DNA from 2 places in the Mesorhizobium sp. SP-1A genome. Region 1 is predicted to be linked to the other one. Evidence: riboswitches for the same ligand, from Rfam matches in the RefSeq annotation. Region 1 holds a riboswitch; the other holds the start of a gene.
The links. Region 1 has a riboswitch for S-adenosylmethionine ahead of metA (homoserine O-succinyltransferase). Riboswitches for the same ligand answer to the same signal wherever they lie in the genome.
Positions count from the first base shown of each region.

Region 2: linked by a shared signal. The riboswitch ahead of QU595_RS01855 (O-succinylhomoserine sulfhydrylase) and the one ahead of metA (homoserine O-succinyltransferase) in region 1 are both predicted to bind S-adenosylmethionine.

Region 1 covers NZ_JAVXZD010000005.1:381,104-388,474, reverse strand. The annotation lists gene QU595_RS23390 (lysoplasmalogenase) at 1-230, shown strand, start outside; gene gloB (hydroxyacylglutathione hydrolase) at 239-1,006, opposite strand; gene QU595_RS23380 (class I SAM-dependent methyltransferase) at 1,153-1,923, shown strand; gene QU595_RS23375 (ABC transporter ATP-binding protein/permease) at 1,920-3,719, shown strand; gene metA (homoserine O-succinyltransferase) at 3,740-4,675, opposite strand; SAM riboswitch at 4,745-4,823, opposite strand; gene hisC (histidinol-phosphate transaminase) at 4,969-6,078, shown strand; gene QU595_RS23360 (prephenate/arogenate dehydrogenase family protein) at 6,083-7,021, shown strand; gene QU595_RS23355 (undecaprenyl-diphosphatase) at 7,086-7,371, opposite strand, start outside.
Region 2 covers NZ_JAVXZD010000001.1:394,538-401,908, forward strand. The annotation lists gene QU595_RS01830 (aspartate aminotransferase family protein) at 1-950, shown strand, start outside; gene argF (ornithine carbamoyltransferase) at 964-1,875, shown strand; gene QU595_RS01840 (Hsp33 family molecular chaperone) at 2,026-3,024, shown strand; partial or broken gene apaG (Co2+/Mg2+ efflux protein ApaG) at 3,061-3,449, opposite strand; gene QU595_RS01850 (MmcQ/YjbR family DNA-binding protein) at 3,561-3,884, shown strand; gene QU595_RS01855 (O-succinylhomoserine sulfhydrylase) at 3,933-5,120, opposite strand; SAM riboswitch at 5,177-5,254, opposite strand; gene QU595_RS01860 (2'-deoxycytidine 5'-triphosphate deaminase) at 5,341-6,435, shown strand; gene araD1 (AraD1 family protein) at 6,480-7,371, opposite strand, start outside.

The sequences.
Region 1 (7,371 bases):
TCGCGGCCTATGTCGCGGCGATCCTCGCCATGGGATTGGCGGCGTTGACCACCCCTGCGCTGGCGCTCATCGGCGGCGCGGTGCTGTTCATGGCCTCGGACGCCGTGCTGGCCACGGAAAAGTTCCTCATGGCGCAGGACTCGCCGCACCGCGCCTGGATGCACCGCGCGGTCTGGTTGCTCTATTATCCCGCGCAGGCCGTCATCACGCTGGGCTTGCTGCTCGCTTGACGCCGGCGTCAGAAAGTGTCCTTGCGGCGGCGGATCTCGGCAAACACCTCGGCGTCGGAGGCGTTCTCCATGCCGAGATTGCTGCGAATGGCCGGGTCGCCCCAGCGCAGGAACGGGTTGGTCGCCAGTTCCTCGCCGATCGTGGTCGGCAGCGTCGGCTTGTCCCGCGCCCTCAGCGCCTCGATCTTCTTCACCCGTGCCTGCAAGGCCGCGTTGCCCGGATCGATGGTCAGCGCGAAACGCGCATTGGCCAGCGTATATTCATGGCCGCAATAGACGACCGTTTCATGCGGCAGCGCCGCCAGCTTCTTGAGCGACGCATGCATCACCGGCGCCGGCTTCTCGAACAGGCGCCCGCAGCCCAGCGCGAACAGCGTGTCGGCGGTGAACACCACTTTCGATTTCGGGAAGTGATAGGAGACATGGCCGGCCGTGTGGCCGGGCGTCTCGATCACCTCGATCGCCTCGCCGCCCAGGCGCAGGGTCGAGCCTTCGCCGACACCATGGTCGATGCCGGGAATCTTCGCCCTTTCCGCCTCGGGCCCGACGATGCGCAGGCCGAAACGCTTCTTCAGCGCCTCGTTGGCGCCGACATGGTCGGCATGGTGATGCGTGGTGAGGATCAGGCCCGGCGTCCAGCCGGTGCGCTTTACGGCGGCCAGGATCGGTGCCTCCTCCGGCGCATCGACCAGCGCGACCTCGCCGCTCGCCGGATCGCGCAGCAGCACGCCGAAATTGTCGGTCAGGCACATGAACTGTTCGATCTCGATGGCCATATGTCCGTCTCCCGGTTGCATCCAAAACGCCGCGGTCCGGGACCAGAGATAGGGCTTGCCGTGGCCGCTGTCACCCGGCGGGGCGGCCCGCGCCGACATGGGAGGGTTTGTTGAATTCGTCGTCCATCGCAGATAGCGTCGCGCCCATGCATTCCGACATCGTCGATCTCCGCTCCTTCTATGCGAGTCCGCTGGGCAGGCTGGTCGAGCAGTCGATCACCATGGCGCTGTCCTCGATCTGGGCGACGATCCCCAACGAGCGGCTGGTCGGCCTCGGCTACACCCTGCCCTGGCTGGAACGCTTCGGCGCCGACGCCGAGCGCGTCTTCGCCTTCATGCCGGCCACGCAGGGCGCCGTGGTGTGGCCGGCGACCGGGCCCACCGCTACGGCCCTGGTGTTCGACGAGGAATTGCCGCTGGTCGATTCCTCTATAGACCGCATGCTCCTGGTCCACTCGCTCGAACATGCGGAAAACCCGCGCGAGACGCTGAACGAGATCTGGCGCGTGCTGTCGCCGGCCGGACGCGCCCTCATCGTGGTGCCGAACCGGCGCGGCGTCTGGGCGCGCTTCGAACACACGCCCTTCGGCACGGGCCGCCCCTATTCGCGCTCGCAGCTTGCCGAATTGCTGCGCGAAGCGAACTTCACCCCGGCCGCATGGTCGGACGCGCTCTATTTCCCTCCCTCGCAAAGCAGTTTCCTGATGCACTTCCACAACATCCTCGAGCGCGGCGGCAGGCGGCTTTGGCCGATCTTTTCCGGCGCCATCGTGGTGGAAGCGCAGAAGCGGCTCTACCAGGGCATACCGGCGGTGCAGCGCGCCTCGCGCCGCGTCTTCGTGCCGGTACTTACGCCGCAGGGAGCAACCGGCCTGCGCAGGCAGGCCGGCGGCGGCCGCATCGGAACGCCGCCATGAGCGACAGCCGCGACGCAGAGTACCAGTCCAGCAGCTTCAGGGACCAGTTGGCGACGATCCGCGAGGGTCTGAGCGGTTCGCCGGTGCGCCGGGCGTTGCTGTGGCTGGCCTTCGGCATCCTGGCCGTCGTCGTGGCGACCTCCTACGGGCAGATCCTGCTCAACCGCTGGAACCAGCCGTTCTATGACGCGCTGCAACGGCGCGACTTGCCGCAATTCCTGCAACAGCTCGTCGTCTTCGCCGCCATAGCCGGTGGCCTGCTCGCCCTCAACATCGGCCAGCAATGGCTGAACCAGCGCTTCCGGCTGCACCTGCGCGAGGCGCTGACGCTCGACCTGATCGACCAGTGGATGAAGCCCGGCCGCGCCTTCCGCGTGGCGCATGCCGGCGCCATCGGCGTCAATCCCGACCAGCGCATGCAGCAGGATGCGGGACATCTGTCGGACCTTTCGACGGACCTCGGCCAGGGATTGCTTCAATCGGTGATTCTGCTGGTCTCTTTCGTCGGCGTGCTGTGGGAGCTTTCGTCCGGCTTCGTGTTCCACATCGGTGGCCACGCCGTCGCCATACCCGGCTACATGGTGTGGGCGGCGTTCCTTTATGCCGGCACCGCCTCCTGGCTGAGCTGGCTGGTCGGACGGCCGCTGATCCGGCTGAACAGCGAACGCTATGCGCGCGAGGCGAATTTGCGCTCCTCCATGGTGCGCGTCAACGAACATGTCGACGCCGTCGCGCTCGCGCGAGGCGAGGCTGGAGAACGGCGCAGGCTGGAGACCGATCTGGGCTCGCTGCTTTCGGCCATGCTGCGCATCTATACCGCCCAGATCAACCTCGCCTGGGTTACCGACACCTATGGCTGGATCACCGTTGTGGCGCCGATCCTGGTGGCCGCGCCGGTCTATTTCGCCGGCGACATCTCCTTCGGCGGCCTGATGATGGCCGTCGGCGCCTTCAACCAGGTGCATTCCTCGCTGCGCTGGTTCGTCAACAATATCGGCTCCATCGCCGACTGGCGCGCCACGCTGATGCGCGTCGCCGATTTCCGGCTGGCGCTCGGCGAGGCCGAACAGCTCCACGGCCAGGAACGGCGCATCGAGTTCACCGAAAACGCCGACGGCCGCATGACCTTCGACAGCCTTGAGATCGTCTCGCCGGGCGGCTGCACCCGCCTGCGCGACGAGCACGCCGCGATCAGGCCGGGAGAGCATGTGCTGGTCACCGGCGACCCCAGCGCCGGAAAGACCCTGTTCTTCCGCGCGGTGGCCGGGTTGTGGCCCTGGGGCACGGGGCGCATCGGCATGCCGGCGGGGCAGTCGCCGGTCTTCGTGCCGCGTACTCCCTATTTCGCGCCCGGTACGCTGCGCGAAGTGCTGGACGGTTCCGACGGCGACAAGCCGCCACGCGACGACGACCTCAAGGCGCTGCTGGCGGAAGTCGGGCTGGAGCGCCTTTCAGGCTCGCTCGACCGCACCGCGCGCTGGGACCATGAGCTGAGCGAGGACGAGCAGCGGATCCTGGCCTTCGTCTCGGTCGCGCTCCGGCAGCCGGACTGGGTCGTCATAGACGAGGCTCTCGACACCTTCGACGGCGCCACGGCCAAGCGCGTGCTCGCCATGTTCGCCAAGCATCTGCCGAAGGCGGCGATCCTCAACATCGGCCGGGGCCAGCACAATTACGAATTCTTCCCGCGCACGCTGGACATCGTCAAGGACACCTCCGGCAAGGCGCTGGGACCGGCGCGCATCCGCGCCGGCGCCGTCGAGCCGCCTCCGCCGCAGGAACGGCGCCGGGCCTGAGCGACGACTTTCTGCCCTGGCTATGAGGCGGGCTGCGCGCTCCTGCCGACGGCTTCCAGGTCGTAGGACGTGGTTTGGTAGACCTGGTTGATCCAGTTGCCGAACAGCAGATGGGCGTGCGAGCGCCAGCGGTTGAGCGGTTTGCGCGTCGGATCGTCGTCGGGATAATATTCGTGCGGAACCTCAATGCGGACGCCGGCCGCCACGTCGCGGTCGTACTCTTCCTTCAGCGAGGTGGAATCATATTCGATGTGGTTGAACATGTAGAGCCGGTTGCCGGTCGCCTCCGCCAGCAGGCAGGGGCCGGTCACGTCCGATTCCATCAGCATGTCCAGTCCCGTGCCTGAGGAAATGTCGGCGCTGCGCACCTCGGTCCAGCGCGAGACGGGAATGGCGAAATCGTCCGAGAAGCCGGCGAGATAGGGCGATGCCGGCGCGTGGTTGCGGTGGCGGAACACGCCGAAGGCCTTCTTCTCCAGCGTGTATTTCGGCACGCGATGGAAATGCCAGGCGGCCGCCATCGCCCCCCAGCAGATGAAGAAGGAGGAATGGACGTGGCTGGTCGTCCAGTCGAGGATTTGCTTCAACTCGTCCCAATAGGTCACGTCCTCGAAGGGCAGCAGCTCGATCGGCGCGCCGGTGATGATGAAACCGTCGAACTTGCGCTCCTTCACCTCGTCCCATGTCTGGTAGAACGAGATCAGGTGCTCCTCGGGCGTGTTCTTGGCCTTGTGGTTGCCGATGCGCACCAGCGTCAGCTCCACCTGCAACGGCGAGGCGCCGATCAGCCGCGCGAACTGGGTCTCGGTGCGGATCTTGTTCGGCATCAGGTTCAGGAGCCCGATCTGCAGCGGACGGATGTCCTGCCGCAGCGCCGTGCCTTCGTCCATCACGGACACGCCCTCGCGCACCAGCACTTCGCGGGCGGGGAGTTGATCGGGGATCTTGATCGGCATGGCACAAGCTCCAAAAAAGGGCCGGCTCAAAACAAAAAGCCGGCGGCGAAATCGCGACCGGCCCGTACGGACTTGTTGTCTGCGGCCCTTTTTAGCGACTTCTTTTACGTGGCTGCAAGCCGACCGGCAAATCACCACGAACGCCGCCCGTATCTATGCCCGCCGGCGGTCTCCGTCAATGGCAATGCGGCACGCCGCGCCTAAGCGGACCGCGTCTCCCCTCGACAGAACCCGCCATGGCCTGTATTTCCCCAGCGGCCCCGCACTTCAGGCTTTGCGACGGATCCTTCGGCATGGAAAAGACAGCAGATCAGGCACGTCCCCGCCCCCGCGCGGGCATCATGGACATCGAGGCCTACGTGCCGGGCAAGAGCGCCGCTCCCGCGGGCGTGAAGCTGCATAAACTGTCCTCCAACGAGAACCCGCTGGGCGCCTCGCCCAAGGCGATCGAGGCAGCGCGCGAGGTCGCCGCTCGGCTGGAATTCTATCCCGACGGCACCGCCATGCGCCTGCGGCAGGCCATCGCCGAGGCGCATGGGCTGAACGCCGCCAACATCGTCTGCTTCAACGGCTCCGACGAGGCGCTCGCGCTCTTGTCGCGCATCTATCTGGAGCCGGGCGGCGAGGCCATCCACACCGAGCACGGCTTCCTCGCCTATCCGATCTACACGAAGGCGGCCGGCGCCACGCCCGTGGTGGCCGGGGAGAAGGACGAGCGCGTCGATGTCGACGCCATCCTCGCCGCCGTCACGCCGCGCACCAGGATGGTGTTCCTGGCCAACCCGAACAACCCGACCGGCACCTATATCCCGTTCGAGGAGGTGCGACGCCTGCACGCCGCCCTGCCCAGGCACGTGCTGCTGGTCCTCGACGCGGCCTATGCCGAATTCGTGCGGCGCAACGACTACGAGGCCGGCGTCGAGTTGGTCGCCGGCAACCAGAACGTCGTCATGACCCGCACTTTCTCCAAGGTGCACGGCCTCGGCGGCGCGCGCATCGGCTGGTGCTATGCGCCGGCCCATGTCGTGGAGGCGCTGGAGCGCGTGCGCGACCCCTTCAACGTCACCGCCACGGCCATCGAGGCCGGCGTGGCCGCGATCCGCGACCGTGCCCATGTCGACAAGAGCCTTGCCCACAACGACACCTGGCTGCCCTGGCTGACCGAGCGGCTGACCGCGCTCGGCCTGCGCGTCACGCCAAGCGTGTGCAACTTCATCCTTGTCCATTTCCCCGGCGACGGGAAGCATTCGGCATCTGCGGCCGACGACTATCTCACCGCGCGCGGCTATATCCTGCGGCGCGTTGCAGGCTACGGTTTTCCCAACGCGCTGCGGATGACGGTCGGAACCGAAGAAGCCAATCGCGGCGTAGTCGCCGCACTCACGGATTTCCTGAAAAGCTAGAACAATGTCCGAACCCATGTTTGAGAAAATCGCGCTGATCGGCATCGGCCTGATCGGCTCGTCGCTGGCGCGCGTCATTCGCCGCGAGAACCTTGCCCGCCACGTCGCCATCGCCACGCGCAGCACCTCAACGCTGAAGCGCGCCGAGGAGCTTGGCCTTGGCGACAGCTACACCACCGACCTGAAGCAGGCCGTGCGCGCCGCCGACCTCGTCATCGTTTCGGTGCCGGTCGGGGCTTCCGGCGAGGTCGCCGAGGAGATCGCGCCGGCGCTGAAGCAGGGCGCCATCCTCACCGATGTCGGCTCGACCAAGGCCTCCGTCATCGCGCAGATGTCGCCGCACGTGCCGCAGGGCGTGCACTTCATCCCTGGCCATCCGTTGGCCGGCACGGAGAAATCCGGCCCGGACGCCGGCTTCGCCGAGCTGTTCGAGAACCGCTGGTGCATCTTCACGCCGCTGGAGGGCACCGACCCGGCGGCGCTGGAGAAGCTGTCCGAATTCTGGCGGCGCTGCGGCGCCAACATCGACACGATGGACCCGGCCCATCACGACATGACGCTGGCGATCGTGTCGCACCTGCCGCACATCATCGCCTACAACATCGTCGGCACCGCCGACGATCTCGAGACGGTGACCAAGTCGGAGGTCATCAAATACTCGGCTTCCGGCTTCCGCGACTTCACCCGCCTCGCCGCCTCCGACCCCACCATGTGGCGCGACGTGTGCCTGCACAACAAGGACGCGATCCTGGAGATGCTGGCGCGGTTCTCGGAAGACCTCGCTTCCCTGCAAAGGGCGATCCGCTGGGGCGACGGCGAGAAGCTGTTCGACCTGTTCACCCGCACCCGCGCCGTGCGCCGCTCGATCATCGAGGCGGGACAGGACATCGACGCGCCCGACTTCGGCCGCCAGGCGGTGGAACACCCGCACAAGCCGAACTGAGGGCGGCCTGCGCCTTTTGAGCGGTCGGCGGCGCAGAGCCCGGCCGGCCGCTAGTCCCGGCTGCTCATGTCTTGGCGAAGCGGCGCAGCAGCTGGCGTTGCAGCTGTTCCAACGGCATCAGCATCGCTCCGCCATACCGATCGACGATCCACAGCGACAGCATCGCCACAGGAACCGCGATGATTGCGGCGCCGACCATGTCGAGCGGATAGTGGACCCCGAGATAGATGCGCGACCAGGCCACCAGGACGCCGAGCGCCGTTGCCAGCCAGGCCGCCGCCCAGCGCCGTGTCATGAACAGGACCGCCGCCCAGACGGCGAAAGCCAGGCCGTGATCGCTGGGAAAGGAG
Region 2 (7,371 bases), on a different contig from region 1:
CGGCGGCGACCTTCGCGGACAAGGTGTTCTTCACAAATTCCGGCGCCGAGGCGCTGGAATGCGCCATCAAGACCGCGCGCCGCTACCAGTATGTCAACGGCCATCCGGAGCGCTATCGCATCATCACCTTCGAGGGCGCCTTCCACGGCCGCACGCTGGCCACCATAGCGGCCGGCGGCCAGCAGAAATATCTGGAGGGCTTCGGCCCGAAGGTGGAAGGCTTCGACCAGGTGCCCTTCGCCGACGTCGACGCCGCCGAAAAGGCGATCACGCCCGAAACGGCAGCCATGCTGGTGGAGCCGGTGCAGGGCGAGGGCGGCATCCGCACTTTCCCGACGCCGGCCCTCAAGCGCCTGCGCGAATTGTGCGACCGGCATGGCCTGCTGCTGATCTTCGACGAAGTGCAATGCGGCATCGGCCGCACCGGCAAGTTGTTCGCGTATGAATGGGCCGGCGTGGCGCCTGACCTGATGGCGATCGCCAAGGGCATCGGCGGCGGCTTTCCCGTCGGCGCCTGCCTCGCCACCGCCGCCGCTGCCGCCGGCATGACGGCGGGCGTGCACGGCACCACCTTCGGCGGCAATCCGCTCGCCATGGCGGTCGGCAACGCAGTGCTCGACGTGGTGCTGGAGGATGGCTTCCTCGATGAGGTCGCGCGCAAGGCGCTGCTGTTCAAGCAGGGTCTTGCCGGGATCGCCGACGAATTCCCCGAAGTCGTGGAGGAGATCCGCGGCACCGGCCTGATGCTGGGGCTGAAATGCGCCATGCCCAACGTCAAGGTCAACCAGGCCTTGCGCGGGCAGCATCTGCTGGCCGTGCCGGCCGGCGACAACGTCATCCGCCTGCTGCCGCCGCTGAACGTCACCGACGACGAGATCCGCGAAGGCCTCAATCGCATTCATGCCGCCGCCGCCGGGCTGGCCGGCGCTGTGGCCGCCGCCGTCGAGTAACAGGGCCGATCCCATGAGCCTGCGTCATTTCACCGATCTGTCCGCCGTTTCCGCGAGCGACCTGCGCGGCATTCTCGACGACGCCGCGCGCCGCAAGGCCCGCCTCAAGGCCGGCGAGCGCTCCAGGCCGCTGGACGGCAAGGTGCTGGCGATGATCTTCGACAAGCCGTCCACGCGCACGCGCGTGTCCTTCGACGTCGGCATGCGCCAGCTCGGCGGCGAGACCATCATGCTGACCGGCACGGAGATGCAGCTCGGCCGCTCCGAGACGATTGCCGACACCGCCAAGGTCCTGTCGCGCTATGTCGATGCCATCATGATCCGCACGACCTCGCATCAGCGGTTGCTGGAACTGACCGAGAACGCTTCCGTTCCGGTCATCAATGGCCTGACCGACGACACCCATCCCTGCCAGATCATGGCCGACATCCTCACCTTCGAGGAACATCGCGGCCCGGTCGCGGGCAAGACCTTCGCCTGGACGGGCGACGGCAACAATGTGCTGCATTCGCTGGTCGAAGCGTCCGCGCGGTTTTCCTTCGGCGTCAACATCGCAGTGCCGGAAGGCAGCGAGCCGGCACGCGGCTATGTGGACTGGGCGAAGGCCAATGGCGGCCAGGTGCGTTTCACGCGCTCCGCCGAAGAGGCCGTGACCGGCGCCGACTGCGTCGTCACCGACTGCTGGGTGTCCATGGGCCAGGAACACCGCGCACGCGGCCACAACGTCTTCCTGCCCTACCAGGTCAACGCGGCGCTGATGGCCAAGGCCAAGCCCGACGCGCTGTTCATGCACTGCCTGCCCGCGCACCGCGGCGAGGAAGTGACCGACGAGGTCATCGACGGGCCGCATTCGGTGGTGTTCGACGAGGCCGAGAACCGGCTGCACGCGCAGAAGGCGGTGCTCGCCTGGTGTTTGGGCGCGTAAGTGCCTGGGCGCGTGAAGCCGGCGGTGCGGCCGTCGGCCCACCGGCAAGCTTGAACCTATTGCGGGCGATGCCTATCTCCGGCGCATCACCCGAACAATCGATGCATGGCGGCCGCTGCCTCTGGCGGATCGGCCGGCCGGAGATTTGTCATGCTGGAAGCTATCGAATTGACTGAACACGAACCCAAGCTCGGCGAGTTCGGCCATGCCGGCGACGACCACGTCGTGCCGTTCGAGGTCGGCCCGCTGGACGTGCGCGGCCGCGCCGTGCAACTCGGCCCGATGCTGGACGCCATCCTGTCGCGCCACGACTATCCCGAGCCCGTCGCGCGTCTCCTTGCCGAGGCCTGCGTGCTGACTGTGCTGCTCGGCACGTCCCTGAAGTTCGAAGGCAAGTTCATCCTGCAGACCCGCACCGACGGGCCGGTGGACATGCTGGTGGCCGATTTCACCACCCCGCATGCGCTGCGCGCCTATGCCCGTTTCGACGCGGAACGCGTCGCGGCGCTTGTGGCCGGCGGCGAGACCAGGTCCGAAACCCTGCTGGGCTCCGGCGTGCTCGCGCTGACCATCGACCAGGGCTCGCATACCCAGCGCTATCAGGGCATCGTCGAGCTGGACGGCACGTCGCTGGAAGAGGCCGCGCGCACCTATTTCCGACAGTCGGAACAGATTCCGACCGACCTCAGGCTGGGCGTCGCCAAGCAGGTGATGCCGGGCGGGCATGAACAATGGCGCGCCGGCGGCGTGCTGGCGCAGTTCCTTCCCGAAGCGCCGGAACGCATGCGCATTCCCGATCTGCCCGGCGGCGACGGCGATCCGGTCGAGGCTGTCAGCGACCTGATCGACGATTCCTGGCAGGAATTGCTGGCCTTGCTCGCCACGGTCGAGCCGATCGAGCTGATCGATCCCAGCGTCGGCGTGGAGCGCCTGCTGTTCCGCCTGTTCCACGAGCATGGCGTGCGGGTGTTCGGCGGCGTCCGGGTCGCCGACCAGTGCTCCTGCTCGCGCGAGAAGATCCGCGGCATTTTGGCCGGCTTTTCCGCCGAGGAGATCGCGGAAAGCACGCAGGACGGCGCCATCAACGTCGCCTGCGAGTTCTGCTCGACCAGCTACGAATTCGATCCCGCCGAATTCGCCGCGGAATAACCGTCCGCCCGCGCCGTCAGGAGCGGGCGGCTCGGTTCAGTTCACGGTTCTCCTGCCGTTCGGCACATCCAGCGAGAATGCCGGGATGGCGACATCGAACAGGTCGCCCTCGGCGTTTTTCATCGTATAGCGGCCGACCATGATGCCGGATGGCGTCGAGAGCGGGCAGCCGGACGTGTATTGATAGCTGTCGCCGGGATTGAGTTCCGGCTGTTCGCCGACCACGCCGGCGCCGCGCACTTCTTCGATCCGGCCGGCGCCGTCCGTGATGTGCCAGTAGCGAGCCAGCAACTGCACGAATTCTTCCGACCGGTTCTCGATCGTCACGCGGTAACCCCAGACATAGCGGCTTCCGGATCGGACCGCTCCGGCAGATAAAAGGGTTCCACGCTGACTTCGATATCGCGGGTGGTGGCCCGATACATGCGCATTCCTTTCGTGGACAGCATCGTCCGGCGGCTTGCGACGGTCAACCTTGGTGATCCCGATGGCCTTTCCTCCGCCTGTGCGGCAGGATGCGGGACGGAGGTGGTTCCATGCTGGCCGAAAAGCAGTTCATGGAGATGGCGCTGAGCTTTCCCGCAGTGGAGCAGGGCAGCCATTTCGACGTCACCGATTTTCGGGTGCGCGGCACGATCTTCGCCACCTATCGCGAAAAAGACGGCAGGGCCGTGCTGAAGCTGTCGCCGGACCAGCAGCGGCTTTTCCTGGAAACCGCAAAAGGAATGCTGGAGCCCGTGCCGGGGTCGTGGGGCGGTAAAGGGTGGACGCTGGCGATCCTGCAAAGGATCGACGCCGACACGCTGCGCCACGCCATGAGCCTGGCATGGCGGTCGGTGGCGCCAAAGTCCTTGCTGTGAACGCTGCCGCGCGGCCTATGCCGGGCGGCTTCGGCTTCCTTCGGAGAGCTACACCTTCGCCAGCGCCTGTTCCACGTCCTTGAGCAGGTCGTCGGCATCTTCCAGCCCGAGCGAGAGCCTGAGCGTGCCGGGACCCATGCCGAGTTCGGCGCGGGCCTCGTCGGTCAGGTTCTTGTGCGTGGTCGTCGCGGGATGGGTGATCAGGCTCTTGGCGTCGCCGAGATTGTTGGAGATCTTCACGATCTCCAGCGCGTTCTGGAACGCGAAGGCGGCTTCCTTGCCGCCCTTCACGTCCAGGCAGATCAGCGTCGAGCCGCCCGACATCTGCTTTTTCACGATAACGGCCTGCGGATGGTCGGCGCGGCCGGGATAGATCACCCGCGCGATCTTGGGATGACCGGCGAGGAAATCCGCGACGCGGCCGGCCGACGCCGTCTGCTGGCCGACGCGTAGCGGCAGCGTCTCCAGTCCCTTCAGCAGCACCCAGGCGTTGAAGGGCGACATGGACGGGCCGGTGTGGCGGAAATAGTCGTGCAGGTTCTCGTCGATCCACTTCTTGTCCGACAGCACGATGCCGCCCAGGCAGCGGCCCTGGCCGTCTATATGCTTGGTCGCGGAATAGACCACGACATGCGCGCCGAGCTGCAGCGGCTTCTGCTGCAGCGGCGTGGCGAACACGTTGTCCACCACCACGCGTGCGCCGATCGAGTTGGCGAGGGAAGCCACGGCGGCGATATCGACCACCTCGAGCGTGGGATTGGTCGGGCTTTCCAGGAAGAACAGCCTGGTGTTGGGCTTCACCGCGCCTTCCCAGTTGGCGATCTCGCGGCCGTCGATCAGCGTCGCCTCGATGCCGTATTTCGGCGCCAGCGTCTCCACGATCCAGCGGCATGAGCCGAACAGGGCGCGTGCGGCCACGATATGGTCGCCGGCCTTGAGGCCGCACAGCACGGCCGCGGCGACGGCCGCCATGCCCGACGCGGTGGCGCGGGCGTCTTCCGCTCCTTCCAGCGCGCACATGCGCTTCTCGAACATGTCGACGGTCGGGTTGGCATAGCGCGAATAGATGAAGCCGGGTTCCTCGCCCTTGAAGCGCGCCTCGGCCTGTTGCGCTGTTTCGTAGAGATAGCCCTGCGTCAGGAACATCGCTTCCGACATCTCGCCGAAACCGGAACGCAATGTTCCGGCGTGGACAAGCTGTGTGGCGGGCTTCCAATTGCGCGTATCGTTCGTCATCGGACCTTGTTCCAACAAAAAAACCGGCCGCGAAAGTCGCAACCGGTCCATACGGCCTCTGCGGCCAGGCGGTCCTTTAGCGACTTTTTTAACGTGGCTGCAAGCCGACCGGCCAAATCACCACGGGATAACGCCCCTTTAGACCCGTGCCCGGCTTGCGTCAATCGGTGGCTTGGCTAAGAGGGATGATCCAGTTCTCGCCGGCCTTCGGAGCGACCTTTTGCGGCAGACAGGCATTCTTCCCGACCAGGACATCGCGGCGCTGTTCCGGTCCGGCGCGCTGAAATCGCCGCGGCCGCTCGACGCCGACCAGATCCAGCCGGCCAGCCTCGACCTCAGGCTGGGCGACCGCGCCTTCCGCGTGCGCGCCTCGTTCCTGCCCGGCCCGGAAAGCACGGTGGAAGCCAAGCTCGACCGGCTGAAGCTGCATGAGATCGACCTCAGCCAGGGCGCGGTGCTGGAAACGGGCTGCGTCTACATCGTGCCGCTGATGGAAAGCCTCGCCCTGCCGGCGCATGTCTCGGCTTCGGCCAATCCCAAGAGCTCGACCGGGCGGCTCGACATCTTCACCCGCGTCATGACCGACCATGGCCGCGAGTTCGACAAGATCGCCGCCGGTTACGGCGGTCCGCTCTATATGGAGGTCAGCCCGCGCACCTTCCCCATCGTCGTGCGTGCCGGCTCGCGCCTGTCGCAGATCCGCTTCCGCACCGGCAACGCCCTGTTGTCGGAGGACGAGTTGCATGCGCTGCACCGCTCCGAGATGCTCGTGGCCACCGATCCGCCCAACATTTCGGGCGGCGGCATCGCGCTCTCGATCGACCTCGCTGGCGACAAGGACGGGCTGGTCGGTTATCGCGGCAAGCACCATACCGGGCTGGTGGACGTCGACAAGCGCGCCGCGCAGGACGTCGCCGACTTCTGGGAGCCGATCTACAAGAGCCGTGCCGGCGAACTGGTGCTCGATCCGGATGAATTCTACATCCTCGTCAGCCGCGAGGCGGTGCATGTGCCGCCGCTCTACGCTGCCGAGATGACGCCTTTCGATCCGCTGGTCGGCGAGTTCCGCGTCCATTATGCCGGCTTCTTCGACCCCGGCTTCGGCCATTCCGCTGCGGGCGGCGCCGGCAGCCGCGCGGTTCTGGAAGTGCGCAGCCACGAAGTGCCGTTCATCCTCGACCATGGCCAGATCGTCGGCCGGCTGGTTTACGAGCATATGCTGGATCGCCCGCAGGCGCTCTACGGCACCGATCTCGGCTCCAATTACCAGGCGCAGGGCCTCAAGCTGTCCAAGCATTTTCGCACCGCGCGCTGACCATTTTTTCGGCCGGCGCCTGGACGGTGACCCTGCGGCCTGTCCTACAGCGCCTTCACCGTCACCTCGGCCGGCTTCTCGATCTCCAGCGGATTGCGCAGCGGCAGGCCGAAATCCGCCGCCTCGATCTCGAACACGTCGCCAGCCTCGGTTCTGACGCCGTCGGCGAAGGACAGCGTCGCTGTGCCGAACATGTGCACATGAACGTCGCCCGGCTGGCGGAACACCGCATATTTGAAGTGGTGGTGCTCCAGGTTCGCGACGGTGTGCGACATGTTCGCCTCGCCCGAAAGGAACGGCTTTTCCCATAGGGTGCCGCCGGCGCGCAGGATGCGCGAAGTGCCGCGAATGTCTGCCGGCAGGTCGCCCACCAGCAGCTCTGGCCCGAACGAGGCGTTCCGCAGCTTGGAATGGGCGAGATAGAGATAGTTCACCCGTTCGGTGACATGGTCCGAGAACTCGTTGGACAGCGTGAAACCGACCCGGAAGGGCATGCCGTCGTCGCCGATCACATAGATGCCGGCGATTTCCGGTTCCTCGCCCGCGTCCGCCGCGAAAGCGGGCGAAAGCAGCGGCGAACCGGGCGCCACCGCCATCGTGCCATTGCCCTTGTAGAACCATTCCGGCTGCACGCCCGCCTGGCCCTTGGCAGGCTTGCCGCCCTCCAGTCCCATGCGGAACATCTTCATGGAATCGGTGAGCTGTGCCTCGCCCTCGGCATCGAGTTTCTTGTGCATGGCATCACGCGTCGCCGCCGAGCCGAGATGGGTCAGGCCGGTGCCGGTCAGGTGAAGATGAGCGGGGTCGGGATGATTGATCGGGGAAAGCATCTCTCCCTTGCGGTAGGCCGTTTCCAGATCGACGGTCTCGCCGAAACCGTTGCGCTCGATCAGGGCGGCAAGGCCGGTGCCCGTGCGCGCGGCCTCCATGGCGAGC